Regions from separate parts of the Escherichia sp. E4742 genome, predicted to be linked through region 2. Evidence: predicted binding sites of a transcription regulator. Region 2 holds the regulator's gene; each other region holds the start of a gene.
The links. Region 2 encodes sigma-54, which starts transcription at its own class of promoters, with help from an activator protein. Its sites were predicted from a motif close to GTTGGCACANNTTTCGCTNT; they were not measured.

Region 1: a site for sigma-54 is predicted at 3,764-3,783, ahead of glnK (P-II family nitrogen regulator). Genes of this name have one in related genera too.
Region 3: a site for sigma-54 is predicted at 4,456-4,475, ahead of glnA (glutamate--ammonia ligase). Genes of this name have one in related genera too.

Annotation. Positions count from the first base shown of each region.
Region 1 is NZ_CP040443.1:3,466,192-3,472,891, reverse strand. Features, by position in the region: gene FEM44_RS16810 (MGMT family protein) at 1-194, shown strand, start outside; gene FEM44_RS16805 (YbaY family lipoprotein) at 225-797, opposite strand; gene tesB (acyl-CoA thioesterase II) at 1,016-1,876, shown strand; gene amtB (ammonium transporter AmtB) at 2,059-3,345, opposite strand; gene glnK (P-II family nitrogen regulator) at 3,375-3,713, opposite strand; gene FEM44_RS16785 (SmdB family multidrug efflux ABC transporter permease/ATP-binding protein) at 3,894-5,675, opposite strand; gene FEM44_RS16780 (SmdA family multidrug ABC transporter permease/ATP-binding protein) at 5,668-6,700, opposite strand, start outside.
Region 2 is NZ_CP040443.1:1,451,893-1,458,592, reverse strand. Features, by position in the region: gene rapZ (RNase adapter RapZ) at 1-500, opposite strand, end outside; gene ptsN (PTS IIA-like nitrogen regulatory protein PtsN) at 546-1,037, opposite strand; gene hpf (ribosome hibernation promoting factor) at 1,155-1,442, opposite strand; gene rpoN (RNA polymerase factor sigma-54) at 1,465-2,898, opposite strand; gene lptB (LPS export ABC transporter ATP-binding protein) at 2,946-3,671, opposite strand; gene lptA (lipopolysaccharide ABC transporter substrate-binding protein LptA) at 3,678-4,235, opposite strand; gene lptC (LPS export ABC transporter periplasmic protein LptC) at 4,204-4,779, opposite strand; gene kdsC (3-deoxy-manno-octulosonate-8-phosphatase KdsC) at 4,776-5,342, opposite strand; gene kdsD (arabinose-5-phosphate isomerase KdsD) at 5,363-6,349, opposite strand; gene FEM44_RS07005 (calcium/sodium antiporter) at 6,363-6,700, opposite strand, start outside.
Region 3 is NZ_CP040443.1:1,901,586-1,908,285, forward strand. Features, by position in the region: gene FEM44_RS09235 (MFS transporter) at 1-344, opposite strand, end outside; gene FEM44_RS09240 (sugar phosphate isomerase/epimerase family protein) at 446-1,426, opposite strand; gene FEM44_RS09245 (GntR family transcriptional regulator) at 1,434-2,144, opposite strand; gene typA (ribosome-dependent GTPase TypA) at 2,361-4,184, opposite strand; gene glnA (glutamate--ammonia ligase) at 4,557-5,966, shown strand; gene glnL (nitrogen regulation protein NR(II)) at 6,140-6,700, shown strand, end outside.

The sequences.
Region 1 (6,700 bases), 2.0 Mb from region 2:
GCCAGGTGGGCGGTGTGTTAAAGCGCCTGCCCGAAGGCAGCACTCTGCCCTGGCATCGGGTGGTTAACCGCCACGGAGCAATCTCATTAACCGGACCAGATTTACAGCGTCAGCGGCAGGCATTACTGGCAGAAGGCGTGATGGTATCGGGAAACGGACAAATCGACTTGCAGCGTTATCGCTGGATTTACTAACCCTCTCCGGGCGGAGAGGGTTAGTGGCGCTTAGTATTGCGTAGGGGCAGGAACTGCCGAAGACGGATTCACCTGAGTTGGCGAAGTCGAAGGTACAGTAGTCGTTGCGCCACCGCTGGCCTGAATCGGCACGGCGGTTTGCTGAACAGGCACTAATGTCAGGTCAGCTTTGGTTCCGCCCTGATTGATCACCGGCTGGACGGTATCGGTAATAAACACCAATTTGTCATTTACGGTAATCGCCGCACTTAACAGAATACGCGCGTTCGGCTGAACGTCTGCCGGGTTAAATGGCAGAACAAAGCTGAATGGCGACTGTTTACCTTCGGTACGCACCGCTTTTTGCGCCAGTACTTTAGACGGCGCATCGGCTAACGACGCGTCAGAAAGTGTCACGGTCAGCACAGCATCGGGAGGCAGTGCGACTTTCTGACGGATCCAGACCGTACCGGAGACATTAGGTTGCTGTATAGCAGGTTGTTGTGTCGCCGCAATAGAGGTATTTGCAGCAGGTGCTGGCGTCTGGATATCCGCGCTTTTATCAGCGCAAGCTGCCAACGCAATCGCAACCGCTAAACCACTGGCCATGTGCACGAGTTTCATTCACTTCTCCTTATTATCAATGCACCAGCGGGCTAACTTTCCTCGCCGGAAGAGTGGTTAACAAAATCGTAACGTCAATAAGTGTGGCACAAATCACGTATTTACGCCTGCATTTAGCCCGTAATTCAGACCATTGCACCCATCGGACCAGTGACAAAATTGCGTTATACTCAACTCACTTTGGCTTGCTGCGGCAGCTTTGTTACTGGAGAGTTAATATGAGTCAGGCCTTAAAAAATTTACTGACATTGTTGAATCTGGAAAAAATTGAGGAAGGACTCTTTCGCGGCCAGAGTGAAGATTTAGGTTTACGCCAGGTGTTTGGCGGCCAGGTCGTGGGTCAGGCCCTGTATGCCGCTAAGGAGACAGTACCCGAAGAGCGTCTGGTGCATTCATTCCACAGCTACTTTCTTCGCCCTGGTGATAGTAAGAAGCCGATTATTTATGATGTCGAAACACTGCGCGACGGCAACAGTTTCAGTGCTCGCCGTGTGGCAGCGATTCAGAACGGCAAACCCATTTTTTATATGACAGCGTCTTTCCAGGCGCCAGAACCTGGATTCGAACACCAAAAAGAGATGCCTCCAGCCCCAGCGCCTGATGGTTTGCCTTCGGAAACACAGATCGCCCAGTCGCTGGCGCACCTGTTGCCGCCAGTGCTGAAAGATAAATTCATCTGCGATCGTCCGCTGGAAGTGCGTCCGGTGGAATTTCATAACCCACTGAAAGGTCACGTCGCCGCGCCGCATCGTCAGGTGTGGATCCGCGCAAATGGTAGCGTGCCGGATGATCTGCGCGTTCATCAGTATCTGCTGGGGTACGCTTCTGATCTTAACTTCCTGCCGGTAGCTCTACAGCCGCACGGCATCGGTTTTCTCGAACCGGGAATTCAGATAGCCACCATTGACCATTCCATGTGGTTCCATCGACCATTTAATTTAAACGAATGGCTGCTGTATAGCGTGGAGAGCACGTCAGCGTCCAGCGCACGCGGCTTTGTGCGCGGTGAGTTTTATACCCAGGACGGCGTGCTGGTTGCCTCGACCGTTCAGGAAGGGGTAATGCGTAATCACAATTAAAAAAACAGCCGGAGGTGAAAACCGTCCGGCTGCCAGATAGTTGGTAACGTGCTTTTGTTGATGCCGGATGCGGCGTAAACGCCTTATCCGGCCCACCAATTATTGTAAATTCAACAAATTGTGATTTTTAATGTAGGCCTGATAAGCACAGCGCATCAGGCGAAATTGCATTTGATTGCTTGTTACGCGTTATAGGCATTTTCGCCGTGGCTGTTGACGTCCAGCCCTTCTCGCTCCTGTTCTTCCGGCACACGCAGGCCAACCGTCAAATCCGCCAGTTTGTAGCCGATAAATGCCACCACACCGGACCAGACGATCGTAATGGCGATGCTTTCCAGCTGTACCAGCAGCTGATGCCCCATCGTCACACCTTCAGCGAAGCCCACGCCGCCCAGCGAGCTGGCGGCAAAAATCCCGGTCATGATACAGCCGACAATGCCACAAACGCCGTGCACACCGAAGACATCGCAAGGATCATCGACCCGCAACAGGCGTTTGAGCATGGTAACGCCCCACAAGCCCGCCAGACCAGCGACCACGCCGATAATCAACGCACCGCCAACCCCAATGTAGCCACAGGCTGGCGTCACGCCGACCAGACCGGCAATCGCGCCAGAACACGCCCCCAGCAGTGAAGGCTTACCACGCAGCGCCCATTCACCGAAGATCCAGCCAAGAATCGCCGCCGCCGTTGCCACCACAGTATTCACAAATGCCAGTGCTGCGATTTCATTCGCCGTACCCGCTGACCCGGCGTTAAATCCAAACCAACCGATATAGAGAATGGCAGTCCCGGTAAAGACCATCGGCAGATTGTGCGGTTTAAACGCCTCTTTGCCAAAGCCCACGCGTTTGCCTATCAGATACGCGCCCACCAGACCGGCAATTGCGGCGTTAATGTGCACCACCGTGCCACCCGCGAAATCCAGCGCACCGTGAGAAGCCAGCAAACCACCGCCCCAGACCATATGCGCAATCGGAATGTAAGAGAGCGTCAGCCATACCACCACGAAAATCAACACAGCTGAGAAGCGGATTCGTTCTGCCAGCGCTCCAACTATCAAGCCGACGGTAATGCAGGCAAACGATCCCTGAAACGCCACGTGGATATACTGATAAATGCTGCCCATCACCGCCGTCAGTTCGATGTTTTTCAGCATCAACCAGTTGATGTTGCCAAAGAAGTTGTTGCCCTCACCAAACGCCAGCGAGTAACCGTAAACCACCCAGAGAATACAGACCAGTGCAAACGTCACGGTCACCTGCGTTAGCATCGACAGCACGTTTTTGCCGCGAATCAACCCGCCGTAAAACAGGGCAATCCCCGGAACAGTCATAAACAGCACCAGCGCAGTACAAATCATCATAAACGCATTGTCGGCTTTATCGGCTACCGCAGGTGCAGCCATTACCAGTCCCGGCAGCATCGCCAGTGAAGCAAGCCCAGTTTTTATCGTCGCTATCTTCATTTTTCGTTCCTGTTGCTGTGTGCCAGAGATTACAGCGCCGCTTCGTCGGCTTCGCCGGTACGAATACGAATGACGCGTTGCAATTCAGCGACGAATATTTTGCCATCGCCAATTTTTCCGGTGTAAGCCGCCTTACTGACGATATCGATCACTTCATCAAGTTGATCATCAGCAATCGCCACATCAATTTTTACTTTTGGCAGGAAATTGACGCTGTATTCCGCGCCCCTGTACAGCTCAGCATGGCCCTTCTGACGCCCGAAACCTTTCACTTCGGTGACGGTCAGGCCCTGAATACCAATGGAAGATAACGCTTCACGAACGTCCTCCAGCTTGAATGGTTTGATTATCACGGTCACCAGCTTCATAGATCCCCTCCGGTCAGAATTCGGTAATGGTTCTGCTACACGAAGAAGGTATTGCAAGCGGTGTGCCAGAAATGAAAAACGAGAAAGAGAGCAGGAAGTTAAGAAGATTGAAAATAAAAACGCACTATGACAGTGCACAGTGCGTTACATTTTTGCACCACCGATGAAATTTTGCGCTATTCAGGCGCTCAATGATTCATCTTCACGCACGCTGGCTGCCAGCTCTTCGCCCGCAAGTTGCAGTTGATACATCTGCCAGTAGCGCCCCTGGGCGGCCAGCAGTTGCTGGTGAGTACCCTGCTCCACTGCTTGCCCACGATGAAGCACCAGAATGGTGTCAGCATCAACAATGGTCGATAAGCGGTGAGCAATCACCACAAGCGTTGTTTGTTCACGCACCGCCGCAAGGGCGCGTTGAATCGCCTGTTCAGTACCGGAATCAATACTGGCGGTTGCTTCATCAAGGATCAGTATTTGCGGTGTCTCTACCAGCACACGTGCCAGCGCCAGCAGTTGCTTTTGCCCGACCGAGAGATTATTCCCCTGTTCGCCAAGCGGCGTATAAATACCGTCGCTCATGCTGCGCGCCAGCTCCGCCAGTTGTACTGTTTCCAGCGCCTGCCAGACACGTTCTTCGGAGATATCTCGCCCCAGCGTCACATTGGCAAGGAAAGTATCCGCCAGCACTACCGGATCTTGCTGCACCATCGCCACGCCCTGACGCAGCGCGCTATGACTGAGCGAACTTAACGGACGTTCATCGAGGCGAATCTCACCTTCTGTTAGTGGGTAATAGCCCATCAGCAAACTTGCCAGGGTACTTTTGCCGCTACCGGTATGCCCCACCAACGCCACAAAGCTGCGCGAAGGAACGGCAAGATTAATATTTTTCAGCACCAGATTGTCATCGCGATATGCAAACGACACGTTATCGACTTCAATGGTGCCGCTCTGTAACGGGCGATCATCATTGCCATATTGCTGGCGCGGTCCGTCCATCAGTTCAAACACACGCTCGCCAGCAACAACAGCCTGTTGCAGCATCGCCTGCTGCGTGGTCAGTTCGATTAAGGGTTCGTTAAGTCGCCCCAAATAGCTGATAAACGCATACAGCACGCCCACTTCAATGGTGCCGCTGGCGGAGAAGCCAAACAGCATCAACAAGCCACAAAGAATGAGCGATGAAAACAGACTCAGCAGGGGACGCAGTAAAAAGCCGTCCAGCCGTAGCGTTTGCATTCGCGCCATATAGTGTGAACGGCTGGCTTCGCCCATACGTTCGCCAAATCGAGCCTGCTGGCGGAACTGCTGGATAACGCTCATGCCGTTAATAACTTCGTTAAAGCCGTCGTTGATATCAGCCAGATAGGCGCGTACACGGCGGACAATCGGCGTACTGTAACGCTGGTATATCACCATCACCACCAGCACAACCGGGAATATCATTATCGCTACCAGCGCCATTCGCCAGTCGAGACTGAACATCGCTACCAGCATCGCCCCTACCAGTGCGGCACTACGCAAAACGGTCGCGACCACGGTAACGTACAGATCTCGGATAACTTCAGTATCATTGGTAACGCGGGAAATCACCTGCCCGACCGGTTGAGTATCAAACTCACTCAACGGTTGGCGCAGTGCAGCATCCATCACATCGGTACGTAACTGTTGTACAACGCCTACTGCCGCCCGGTTAAATAACAGCGACTGCGCGTAATGTAGCCCGGCGGCAAACAGTTGCAGTACGACATATGCCGCTGCCAGCCCGACAACCATTTTCAGCGGTAGATTATTTTTCGCCACCATATTGTCGATAAAGTAACTGACGAGCAGCGGGCAGCTCACTTCTGCCGCCGCTGCCACCCACATCATCAACACTGCGATACCCAGCGGTTTACGCCATGGTGAACCGTAAGCTAACAGGCGCTTCAGAGTCGGCCAGAGTTGACTAAAACTACGCATCAACGGCCTCCTCATGATTTTCCGGAGCATCGTTGAGCGCCGCTTCCAGTTGTTGATAGCGATACATATCGCGATACCAGCCGCTTTGTTGCGCCAGCACATCATGATCGCCGCGCTGGGCAATATGCCCATGCTGCATCACAATAATTTCACTCGCTTCGGTCAGGGCAGAAAGGCGATGGGCGCTGATAATCACCGTTCTCCCCTGCCCCCACTGGCGCAGGTTATGTAGAATCTGGTATTCCGTGCGACCATCTACCGCCGATAAAGCATCGTCAAGAATGAGGATTTCCGCATTCACCAGCAATGCCCTGGCAATGGAGATTCGCTGTTTTTGCCCACCGGAAAGCATCACGCCGCGCTCACCCACTTCTGTGTCGTAACCTTGCGGCAGACGCAAAATATCGTCATGCACGCTGGCTAACCGCGCTACGTGTTCAATCTCTTGCTGGGTGGCATTCGGGCAACCCAGCGCGATGTTATTAGCAACCGTGTCAGAAAAAAGGAACGGTGTCTGGCTAACTACCGCCAGGCGGCTACGCCAGCTGTCGAGTTGCAACTGCGTCAAAGGAATATCATGAAAACGGATATCACCCTCGGTGACATCAAAATGACGTTGAATTAATGACAGCACAGTACTCTTGCCAGAGCCGGTCGGCCCGCAAATTCCCAGCATCTGACCCGGTTTCAGCGCAAAACTGATGTTCTCGAGCGCAGGATGATGAGTTTGAGGATACGTAAACTGGCGAATATTCACATCCAGTTCACCACGACCTTCTGGCACCTTATCTTTACCATCAATAACGACTGGCGCTTCGGCCAGCATGGTACGAATTCGGCTATACGCCGCGCTGCCGCGCTCTACAATGTTAAACATCCACGCCAGCGCTAACATCGGCCAAATCATCAAACCAAGGTACATCATAAAACTGGTGAGCTGGCCCAACGTTAAGCTGCCCTGCACGACCATCCAACTACCACCGCCAATCGCCAGTAAATTCGCCATGCCAATCGCAATATAAATG
Region 2 (6,700 bases):
AAGGATTCAAAGACCATTGTCAGTTCACGCTCGCGTTTACCCAGCAGGCGGGTACGCAGCATTTCTGCCAGCTCATGAACGGACATTTCAGACGTATCGACAATCAGATCAGCGCGCGAACGTAGCGGTTCCAGCAGATCGCTTTCTTTGTCGATAGCACTTTCCAGCGACAGGTTTTTGCTGGAAAGCGGATGCAGGCGGCGCGTATCGCTGTAACGACGAATCAGCGTGTTACGATCGGCATCGAGAAACAGGAGTTGCGGTGAGAAAGCATCAGGCAGATTGCTCATCGCCTGTTCGAATATTTCTGGCGACTCTGGCATATTGCGGACATCAATGCTGACGGCGGCAGAAATCTCGCGATCGGCCAGAGTCCGAGCCAGATCGGGTAACAGCACTACGGGAAGGTTATCCACGCAGTAAAAACCCATATCTTCCAGCGCCCGCAGGGCGACAGATTTGCCTGACCCTGAACGTCCGCTGACGATCATCAGTACCATGTACTGTTTCTCCTCACAACGTCTAAAAGAGACATTACAGAATAACTACGTTTCATCCGGAGTACCTTCGGTATCCGTAATGATTTGATACAGCTCTTCATCGCTCTGGGCTGCACGTAAACGGCGGCAGATAGTTTTGTCCGCCAGACGTTTCGCGACCAGCGAAAGAGTGTGCAGGTGCGTTTTGGTTTGGTCTGCGGGTACCAACAGGGCAAAAAGTAAGTCTACCGGCTGGTTATCGATGGCATCAAAAGCAATTGGTGTTTCTAGTTGAACGAAAACGCCAACCGCGCGTAGGGTATCTTCTTCCAGTTTGCCGTGCGGAATGGCAATGCCATTACCAATACCGGTACTGCCCATTTTTTCCCGCGTCAGAATAGCTTCAAAAACCACCTGCGGCGGCAGGCTAAGTTGTTTTGCCGCCAGTTCGCTGATGATTTCCAGGGCGCGTTTTTTGCTCTGACAGTGGACGCGGCTTCGCGTACATTCCCTGTTAAGAACACTGCTAAGCTGTAGAGTTGTATCATTATTTGTCATAATTTCACCTAAGAATCTGCCCACTCAAACAGTGGGGCAGATTCGGAGCATTAACCGTACAAATGGCCTGTTGTGCCATACAACAGGCCGCCATGCACTTGCTAATTGCCCGGACAATTAGTGTTGTTTCAATTTATCTTTATGCTTGGTTAGCTGACGTGCCAACTTATCAATTAAGCCATCAATGGCGGCGTACATGTCCTGACCTTCCGCGCTGGCATGAATTTCGCCACCGTTAACATGCAGTGTTGCATCTGAGGTGTGGGTGACTTTCTCCACTTTCAGAACAACATAAACCTGGTTGATTCGGTCAAAATATTGCTCAAGTTTGGCAAACTTTGAGGTGACAAATTCGCGCAGGGCCTCGGTGATCTCGACGTTATTTCCGGTAATGTTGAGCTGCATAGTGTCTTCCTTATCGGTTGGGTCAAACGAGCTGTTTACGCTGGTTTGACGGCGGAATGGATAAAGACTCTCGGTACTTCGCAACAGTGCGGCGTGCCACCATGATACCTTGTTCTGACAACAAAGAGGTTAACTTGCTGTCGCTCAACGGTTTCGCTGGGTTTTCCGCCGCGATTAATTTCTTCACCAGTGCACGAATCGCCGTGGAAGAGGCTTCGCCACCCCCTTCGGTATTGACGTGACTGGAAAAGAAATACTTCAGTTCAAAAATGCCTCGTGGACTATGCAGGTACTTTTGCGTGGTCACGCGAGATATCGTCGATTCATGCATCTCGACGGCCTGGGCGATATCAGCCAGCACCATCGGTTTCATATATTCTTCGCCTTGCTCAAAGAAGGCTTGCTGCTGTTCAACAATACAGCGACTGACGCGCAGCAGCGTATCGTTACGGCTTTCCAGGCTCTTAATCAACCATTTAGCATCCTGCAGATTGCTGCGGATAAACTGACTGTCGCCATCGTTACGTGCGTTATTGCACATTGAGGCGTAATGCTGGTTGATTTGCAGACGTGGAATACTGTCGCTGTTCAGTTCAACCGTCCACTGGCCGTTATGCTTACGCACCAGCACATCAGGGATGACATATTCCGGTTCACCGGTCTGGATCGACTGGCCAGGACGTGGATCGAGTGACTGGATCAGATTGACGGCTTCTTTCAGCACATCTTCTTTCAGACGCGTGACGCGCATTAATGAGCGAAAGTCGTGATTGGCCAGCAGATCGAGATGATCGCTAATGATCAGTCGGGCTTCTTCCAGCCACGGCGTGGTTTTATCGAATTGGGAAAGTTGGATCAGCAGACAGTCACGCAGATCTTTCGCCGCCACACCGACCGGATCAAAACGCTGGATGCGTTTCAGGACTGCTTCAACTTCATCGATGTCGATCTCTTCATCGCCCATACTTTCGAGAATATCTTCCAGCGGGACGGTCAGATAACCGGTGTCATCAACGGCATCGACGATGGAGGTGGCGATAGCGCGGTCAGTGTCGGAAAACGGTGTCAGCTCGACCTGCCACATCAGATAATCCTGCAAGGTCTGCGTCGTTTCGCCCTGATAGACCGGCAGCTCGTCGTCGATGTAGTCACCGCTGGTGCCTGATGGCGTACCGGCGGTGTAGATGGTATCCCAACTGGCATCGAGCGGCAGCTCTTCCGGCATCTCTTTTTGTTCGAGCGCGTCAGCGGTATCCAGCGTTTCGCTGTCTGGCGTTTCGTGAGTGTCGATTTCATCATGAGTGTCGATTTGCTCAAGCAATGGATTACTTTCCAGCGCCTGCTGTAGCTCCTGCTGAAGTTCCAGCGTGGACAACTGCAACAGACGAATCGCCTGTTGTAGCTGAGGCGTCATTGCCAGTTGTTGGCTAAGCCTGAGTTGCAAACCTTGCTTCATGTTCAGAATCGTACTCTCCTGCTAAAACGTCGCAAACTTCTACCCTATCAGAGTCTGAAGTCTTCCCCAAGGTATACACGCTTAACATGTTCATCTTGTAAGATTTCTGTCGGCGTGCCATGAGCGATTAAATGCCCCTGACTGACGATATAAGCGCGTTCACAAACAGCCAGCGTTTCACGCACGTTATGGTCTGTGATAAGCACGCCCAGGCCGCTGTCGCGCAGGTGTTCAATGATACGTTTGATGTCGATAACCGAGATCGGGTCAACCCCGGCAAATGGTTCATCGAGGAGGATAAATTTCGGATTCGCAGCCAGTGCGCGCGCAATTTCTACACGACGGCGTTCACCACCGGAGAGCGATTGCCCCATGCTGTCGCGTAAATGCTCAATGTGGAACTCTTCCATCAGCTCGTTCGCGCGATCTTCACGCTGTTCAGCGGATAAGTCGTCACGAATTTGCAGTACCGCCATCAGGTTATCGTAAACGCTGAGGCGACGGAAAATAGAGGCTTCCTGCGGCAAATAGCCGATACCGCGACGCGCACGCGCATGCAACGGCAGAAGGCTGATATCGTCGTCATCAATAATAATGTTGCCCGCATCGCGCGGCACAATGCCAACGACCATGTAGAAAGTGGTCGTCTTACCGGCACCGTTTGGCCCCAGCAGACCGACAATCTCCCCGGAGTTGACGGTCAGGCTGACGTCTTCCACCACGCGGCGGCCTTTATAGGCTTTTGCAAGGTTCTTTGCAGTTAAAGTTGCCATAACGAATTAATTACCCTTCTTCTGCGCCGGGGTCTGGCCTTTGTTGTTTTTGTCCTGCAACTGTGACGGCACCAGAACGGTGGTCACACGCTTACCTTTGTCACTGAAAGCCTGCATTTTCTGCTCTTTCACCAGGTAAGTGATCTTATCGCCCTTAATGTTGCTATCGACCTGCTGCAGATAAGCATTACCGGTCAGGATGACAAAATCTTTCGCCAGTTCGTAATGCATCTGGGAAGCGTGACCTTCGACAGGTTTACCGTTGTCCTGCATCTGATAGAACGTCGCTGGCTTACCGTAGCCATCGATCACTTCTTTGCCCTGCTCGCCACCCGGACGGGTGACGACCACTTTATCTGCATTAATTTTAATGGTGCCTTGAGTCACGACGACATTACCGGTAAAGGTAACCACGTTGCCTTGCATATCAAGAGATTGCTGGTCCGACTCAATGTGGATCGGTTGGTCAGTATCTCCGGTAACGGCAAATGCCGGAATGCTGGCGGCCAGAAGTGAGCTGGCAAGCACAAGATTAAGGCTGAGTTTGTTTGTTTTGAATTTCATAGGATGTTCTAACCTTTTCAATCAGCTCGGCATTCTTGCTGCGTAAGTTGCCGCGCATTTTCAGACCGCTGGAGTTAAATGTTGTTCCGTATAACGTGACGAGGTCTTCAGAGGTAACATCCTGCGTCACCAGATTGATCTGCGCGTTATCCGTCGTGATTCTGCGAAGTTGAGAGTCTGGCACGAGTGCGTTGACTTCAACGTGTCCATATAAATAGAGCATCCGGTCATTGGTTAGCTTGGCTTTATCTGCTTTAACCGACCATGTCGGGATTTTATCCTTATCAAACGTGGTAAGTACGGGTTGCGTAAACCACGAAACGGCCTGATCGGAATAATATTCAACGTGTTGAGCAATCAATCGATAGCTTAGGGCTCCTTCTGGGTTATAGACGAGCGTGTCCGTATGCTCGCTTTTATAGGTGGGATCATTGTTGTTGACGACCACCTGGGCGGTATCGTCTTTCTCGGTCATGTTAACGCCGATCATCACCAGAACCGCCAGTGATAGCACAATGATAACCCAACGTCTGGCTTTACTCATATCGATTGCCCTTTGGCTTCATCCAGTTTGCCCTGCGCCAGAAGTAATAAGTCGCAAACTTCACGAACCGCGCCACGACCGCCAGCAATGCGCGTCACGTAATCAGCGCGCGGAATCAATAGCGGATGCGCATCGGCTACGGCCACGCTTAAGCCCACTTTTTCCATCACTGGCCAGTCGATAAGATCATCACCAACGTAAGCCACGTTTTCTGGCGCAATCGCCAGTTTTTCCAGCAGATCGCCAAAGGCGATAAGCTTGTTTGATTGCCCCTGATACAGATGGGTGATCCCTAACGTTGCACACCGATCTTCTACCAGTTTAGCCTTTCGTCCAGTAATGATGGCGACTTCAATATCAGAGGTGAGCGCACAGCGGATACCGTAACCGTCACGAACATTGAACGCTTTCAGCTCTTCGCCATTGTTACCCATATAAATCAGACCATCTGACAATACGCCATCAACGTCGAGGATCAGCAGACGAATGTTCTCTGCTTTTGCCATCACATCGGCGCTAACAGGGCCGTAACAGGTCGCAAGCGACGCACCTGCTTTACTCATTGTTGTTTATCCTTGAATCTTTACACTACGCCAGCACGCAATAAATCGTGCATATGTAACACACCGAGTAAATGGTCGCCATCGGCAACCATTACGGAAGTGATATGGCGGGACTGCATTAAGTTCAGCGCCTCAACGGCCAGAATGCCAGGACGTACACGAATTCCCCCCGGCGTCATCACATCGGCAATACCTAACTGACGGACATCCACGCCCATATCGAAGACACGGCGTAAATCACCGTCGGTAAAGATGCCTTCAATCATCATATTGTCATCGCAAATGACGGTCATACCAAGATTTTTGCGGGTGACTTCCAGCAGTGCATCGCGCAGGCTGGCCGTTTTCTTGACATGCGGGATCTCGTCGCCCGTATGCATAATATCGCTGACGCGAAGCAGAAGTTTACGACCAAGTGCGCCGCCTGGATGCGAAAGTGCAAAATCTTCGGCGGTAAAGCCGCGCGCTTTCAACAAGGCGACGGCGAGCGCATCTCCCATGACCAGCGTCGCGGTAGTACTGCTGGTTGGCGCCAGCCCTAACGGACAAGCTTCTTTTGCTACTTTAACACACAGATGCACGTCTGCTGCGCGTGCCATGCTGCTCTCCGGACGACCGGTGATGCAAATTAACGGTACATGCAGGCGTTTGAGTACCGGGATTAAGGCCGTGATTTCGCTGGATTCACCTGAGTTAGAAATCGCGATGACCACGTCCTGCGGGGTGACCATGCCTAAATCGCCATGTGCGGCCTCACCGGGATGGACGAAAAATGACGGAGTACCGGTGCTGGCAAAGGTTGCTGCCATTTTGCGCCCAATGTGTCCCGATTTACCCATTCCCATGACCACGACTTTACCTTTACACCAGAACATCTTTTCACAGGCGAGCGTGAAATTCTGATTGATGTATTGATCAAGCTCTGCCAGGCATTCACGTTCAATCGCCAGGACTTCTTTACCTGCTTGCTGAAAGTCAAAACCCGGTTGCAACTCTACGTGCGACATAATGCGTTTCCAGTTATTCAACGAGTATTGGCGATAACCAGTACAACATCGCCAGCCATACGACAAATCCGCCTGTTAATAATACCCCAATGCCACGGCCAGATTGCCGGGAGCGTCGCCAGCATAGCAACGCAAAAATAATACTGACCAACAGCATCACGCTGCAGTCACGGCTGTACGCCAGTGGGTTAACCTCCCCGGGCGTTATCAGCGCGGGTAAACCCAGCACGATGACAATATTAAAAATGTTTGCGCCAATGATATTACCGACAGCAATGTCGTTTTCACCTTTGCGAAAACCTGCTATCGCGGTTGCCAGTTCCGGCAGACTAGTGCCGATAGCGATTGCCG
Region 3 (6,700 bases), 450 kb from region 2:
CAGTTCATCATGTCGCAGGTAACGCCAAATAGCGCCCAGACAAAGAGGATGCCCCAATATCCCGGCATTGTTGTCAAATAAACACCCAGTAATCCCGTCGCAATGAGTGAGAGTGACATGGTGTATCTGCGCGGTAGTTTATCGGCAAAATAAATAGACAGAAAAAAGCCCACTGTGGTGACAAATGAGTTTACCGACATAGCATTACCAATTTGACCATTAGTCAAATGGAAATATTCCTGCATCGGGATATAAAACGCATCTTTCAGCGACGGTAATTTATAAATTGTACCGCCACACAGTGTTAATAGACTAAATAACGCCCATTTCTTTTTCGTGAGCATAACATCCCCTAAGCGATTTTTAAAATCACTGTTTTAAAGGCAATAAGATATCGACCATTCTTATGGAATAGTTTTATTAACTGCGTATGAGTTAAAACTTATTAGTGGTTCAGAAGATGGCTTGCCTCTTGTTTGATTTGTTGTAGTACGTTACGCACATGATTTATCTGATTAATCGCATCTTCTATTTCTTTACGTAACCGAGCATCCAGTAAATGATTTTCTGGTAGTGGTGTTTCACTCATCTGGCGATAAGGGATCCACGGATTATCATCTTCGTCTTCAAAGCGGAACGCCGGCGCATAATAATCAACCTCTTCTTCCAGGCCATATGCCGTCACCTGCGGCTCATCATCACCCAGGCAGATAAGGTGCGTTAATAACGCTTTGAATGACATATCTCCCTGACCTGAAATACAGGCTTTATGGCCCAAACCACCCTGTTCTTTAACAATCAATGCATCTTTGATATGCACCTGGGTAATATGCGGCGCCATCGTTTTTAAAGCGTCGATGGGATGCTCATTGGCATTGATCATGTTCGCAAAATCAAACAGTAAGGAAAGAGACTCCATCTCACTTTCTTTGACCAGCGAAACCAGTTCATGGCTTTTTAAATCTTCATGCTGCTCGATCGTAAAAGTCAGGCCGCTGTCCTGATACGTTTCCCGTACATAGGCAATGTCGTTAGCGATGATCGATAATACGTCGCGCAAATTACCTTCATAACGTGGATAAAAACGTACGGACGATGCCCCGGTTTTCAACGCGATGGCGACGGCTTCATCAATAGATGCCTTATCTGAGGCGCTAGTTTCAATATGAATATCAAGGTTCAGACGGCGGGCTTTATCACCAAAGGCAGAGAGTTCTTTATCGTCCATATTGCCAAGAGAAAAACGCTCGCCATCCAGAACATGAATTTTGACGCCCCGCAGATTATTTTCACTCGCGATATCAAGTAAATCAGCAGGCAACACTCTTTCCAGCCGCATATTTAAATGAAAGGCATAAGCATGTAAATAAAGAGGAAGAGTATCGACACGTTGTAGAATCTTTCTTGCGTTATTTGTTGTCACCATAAAACACCTACAGATTAATGATGAGGTCTACGGCCTCAAATCGCCAATATTCAATATCTATCTGGACAATATTTCCTTGCGGGTCGGCGCGATGCTTTTCAATTAAGATCGCAGGCATACCCGCAGAACCGCCAAGATACTTGCTGATATCGCCCGGCATTCTGACGGGTTTGAAAATCAATTTTTTTACTACCGTCTCTTTTTGGTAGCACTTTTCCCAGACTGAAGAAAATGAGTGATTTTCAAGTTGTTCAATAAAACCCGGGGCAACTTCAGGATTAATATATGTTTCGTGATAGAAAACTTTATGTCCTTCCAGCGCCCCCCAGCCGGTAATACGATAGAGTTCAGTTGATGGCGTCACTGCAATCAGTGGCGCAAGCGTCTGGGGAATGTCGCTGGTGCGGCTTTTCTCGGTAAACCCCCAGGAAGGTTCCCGCCCTTGCTCAATTGCGGCCCGCTGAAAGCTCGCCGACAGCTCCGGGCTGTAATTAAATCGCGGCTGAGTCACGAACCACCCTTTACGATCCTTACGGAAGATTTTGGATTCTGCCTCGAGGTTCAGCAACGCCTGGCGCAGCGTCATACGTTTAATGCCCAGCAGCTCTCCCAGCTCTCTTTCTGAAGGGAGTTTTCCACCCGGCGTAGTGATGCCATCTTTTAACCACCGATCCAGTTTCTCTTTTGCATTTTCTACGGTGGATTGATTTCCCGTCATTGTTTAATCCTTTTGGTTTAAACCAGATGAGGCATCTTACGCTTACGCCAAAAAAGAAAGCAATTAACGGCGTATGACTTTGCAGATAATTGTGACAAAGCTCTCTATTGACGTAACCACAGACTTATAAGGGAGATACTCGCATTGGTGAGCGCTCACGACAGGCAAAAAAAAACCTGCCATCGCTGGCAGGTTTTTTATGACTAAAAAACGAAATTAATCGTCTTTCGGTGCGCGGTTAGCGCGACGACGATCGTTTTCCGTCAGGTGACGTTTACGAATACGGATAGAGGTCGGAGTCACTTCTACCAGTTCGTCATCATCGATGAACTCCAGAGCTTGTTCCAGAGTCATGCGGATAGGCGGAACCAGAACAACGGCTTCGTCAGTACCGGAAGCACGCATGTTGGTCAGTTTCTTACCGGTCAGGCAGTTTACAGTCAGGTCGTTAGAGCGGCTGTGAATACCGATAATCTGACCTTCGTAAACTTCTGCACCGTGACCGAGGAACAGCTTACCGCGATCCTGCAGACCAAACAGCGCGAACGCTACCGCTTTACCCTGACCGTTAGAGATCAGTACGCCGTTCTGACGCTGACCTACTTCACCCGGACGAACGTCGTCGTAGTGGCTGAAGGTGGAGTACAGCAGACCTGTACCGGAAGTCATGGTCATGAACTCAGAACGGAAGCCGATCAGACCACGGCTTGGGATCACGTAGTCGAGACGTACGCGGCCTTTACCGTCTGGATTCATGTTTTTCAGGTCGCCTTTACGTTCGCCCAGCGCCTGCATCACAGAACCCTGATGCTGTTCTTCAACGTCCAGAGTCACGTTTTCATACGGCTCTTGTTTACGACCGTCGATTTCACGGAAGATAACTTTCGGACGGGATACCGCCAGTTCGAAACCTTCACGACGCATGTTTTCGATCAGAACAGACAGGTGCAGTTCGCCACGACCAGAAACGCGGAACGCATCGGCGTCTTCGGTTTCTTCTACGCGCAGCGCAACGTTGTGTACCAGTTCTTTGTTCAGACGGTCCAGGATCTGACGAGACGTTACGAACTTACCTTCTTTACCGCAGAACGGCGAGGTGTTAACGCAGAAGAACATAGAAATGGTCGGCTCATCAACGGAGAGTGCCGGCAGCGCTTCAACGTTTTGCGTGTCGCAAACGGTGTCAGAAATATTCAGTTCGCCAAGGCCCGTGATCGCCACGATATCGCCAGCTTCCGCCAGATCGGTTTCGATACGTTCCAGACCGAGGTGGCCCAGCACTTTACCGACTTTCGCGTTGCGGGTTTTGCCTTCGCTATCGATGATAGTAACTTGCTGGTTCGGCTTCACTTTACCGCGCTTGATGCGGCCAATGCCGATAACACCAACATAGCTGTTGTAATCGAGCTGAGAAATCTGCATCTGGAACGGACCGTCAAGGTCAACGTCCGGCGCAGGAACGTGGTCAATAATCGCCTGATACAGCGGGGTCATGTCTTCCGCCATATCTTCGTGGTCCAGACCCGCGATACCGTTCAGCGCAGAAGCGTAAACGATCGGGAAGTCCAGCTGCTCATCGGTCGCATCGAGGTTTACGAACAGGTCGAATACCTGATCCACAACCCAGTCAGGACGCGCGCCAGGGCGGTCAACTTTGTTGATAACAACAATCGGCTTCAGGCCGTAAGCAAACGCTTTTTTGGTTACGAAGCGCGTTTGCGGCATCGGGCCGTCAAATGCGTCAACCACCAGCAGCACTGAGTCTACCATGGACATTACACGTTCAACTTCACCACCGAAGTCGGCGTGCCCCGGGGTATCAACGATATTGATACGGTAATCATTCCATTTGATAGCGGTGTTTTTCGCGAGGATGGTAATCCCACGCTCTTTCTCCAAATCGTTGGAGTCCATCACGCGCTCTTGGGTTTCGGCACGAGAGTCGAACGTACCGGATTGTTGGAGCAGCTTGTCTACCAGGGTGGTTTTACCATGGTCGACGTGCGCGATGATGGCGATATTACGCAATTTTTCGATCACAACTTTGCCTCAGGCATTAGAAATAGCGCGTTATTGTACACGGATTAATCGCACTACAAAACAGGATCACAAACATCCTCCGCAAACAAGTATTGCAGAGTCCCTTTGTGATCGCTTTCACGGAGCATAAAAAGGGTTATCCAAAGGTCATTGCACCAACATGGTGCTTAATGTTTCCATTGAAGCACTATATTGGTGCAACATTCACATCATGGTGCAGCCCTTTTGCACGATGTTAAGCATGATAACGCCTTTTAGGGGCAATTTAAAAGTTGGCACAGATTTCGCTTTATCTTTTTTACGGCGACACGGCCAAAATAATTGCAGATTTCGTTACCACGACGACAATGACCAATCCAGGAGAGTTAAAGTATGTCCGCTGAACACGTACTGACGATGCTGAACGAGCACGAAGTGAAGTTTGTTGATTTGCGCTTCACCGATACCAAAGGTAAAGAACAGCACGTCACTATCCCTGCTCATCAGGTGAATGCTGAATTCTTCGAAGAAGGCAAAATGTTTGACGGCTCCTCGATTGGCGGCTGGAAAGGCATTAACGAATCCGACATGGTGCTGATGCCAGACGCATCCACCGCAGTGATTGACCCGTTCTTCGCCGACTCTACCCTGATTATCCGTTGCGACATCCTTGAACCTGGCACCCTGCAAGGCTATGACCGTGACCCGCGCTCTATTGCGAAGCGCGCCGAAGATTACCTGCGTTCCACTGGCATTGCCGACACCGTACTGTTCGGGCCAGAACCTGAATTCTTCCTGTTCGATGACATCCGTTTCGGATCGTCTATCTCCGGTTCTCACGTTGCTATCGACGATATCGAAGGTGCATGGAACTCCTCCACCCAATACGAAGGTGGTAACAAAGGTCACCGTCCGGCAGTGAAAGGCGGTTACTTCCCGGTGCCTCCGGTAGACTCTGCTCAGGATATCCGTTCTGAAATGTGTCTGGTGATGGAGCAGATGGGCCTGGTGGTTGAAGCACATCACCACGAAGTAGCGACTGCAGGTCAGAACGAAGTGGCTACCCGCTTCAATACCATGACCAAAAAAGCCGACGAAATTCAGATCTACAAATATGTTGTGCACAACGTGGCGCACCGCTTCGGTAAAACCGCGACCTTTATGCCAAAACCGATGTTCGGTGATAACGGCTCCGGTATGCACTGCCACATGTCGCTGTCTAAAAACGGCGTTAACCTGTTCGCGGGCGACAAATACGCAGGTCTGTCTGAACAGGCGCTGTACTACATTGGCGGCGTAATCAAACACGCTAAAGCAATTAACGCCCTTGCAAACCCGACCACCAACTCTTACAAGCGTCTGGTCCCGGGCTACGAAGCACCGGTAATGCTGGCTTACTCTGCGCGTAACCGTTCTGCGTCTATCCGTATTCCGGTGGTTTCTTCTCCGAAAGCACGTCGTATCGAAGTGCGTTTCCCGGACCCAGCGGCTAACCCGTACCTGTGCTTTGCTGCCCTACTGATGGCCGGTCTTGATGGCATCAAAAACAAGATCCATCCGGGCGAAGCGATGGACAAAAACCTGTATGACCTGCCGCCGGAAGAAGCGAAAGAGATCCCACAGGTTGCAGGCTCTCTGGAAGAAGCACTGAACGAACTGGATCTGGACCGTGAGTTCCTGAAAGCCGGTGGCGTGTTCACTGATGAAGCAATTGATGCGTACATCGCTCTGCGTCGTGAAGAAGATGACCGTGTGCGCATGACTCCGCATCCGGTAGAGTTTGAGCTGTACTACAGCGTCTAATAGTTGAAGTTGTACTACCCGGCGCAACAACGCCGGGATTTAGTTGCCGTGGAAACTTTCAGCCCATCTCTGCATGGGCTTTTTTCTCCGTAACTTCTGTGATGCTTCGCGCTTTTTATCCGTAAAAAGCTATAATGCACTAAAATGGTGCAACCTGTTCAGGAGACTGCTTTATGGCAACAGGCACGCAGCCCGATGCTGGGCAGATCCTCAACTCGCTGATTAACAGTATTTTGTTAATTGATGACAATCTGGCGATCCATTACGCCAACCCCGCCGCGCAACAACTGCTCGCCCAAAGCTCCCGCAAATTGTTTGGTACACCGTTACCGGAACTATTGAGCTACTTCTCATTAAATATCGAGCTGATGCAAGAAAGTCTGGAGGCGGGGCAAGGTTTTACCGATAACGAAGTGACGCTGGTCATCGACGGGCGCTCGCATATCCTTTCTGTGACGGCTCAGCGTATGCCGGACGGCATGATCCTGCTGGAGATGGCACCGATGGATAACCAGCGCCGCTTAAGTCAGGAACAGCTACAGCACGCCCAGCAGGCTGCTGCCCGTGATTTAGTCCGTGGCCTTGCGCATGAGATTAAAAATCCGCTTGGCGGTTTACGTGGCGCGGCGCAGCTGCTCAGCAAAGCATTACCTGACCCGTCACTGCTGGAATATACCAAAGTGATTATCGAACAGGCGGACCGGCTGCGAAATCTGGTCGACCGTCTGTTGGGG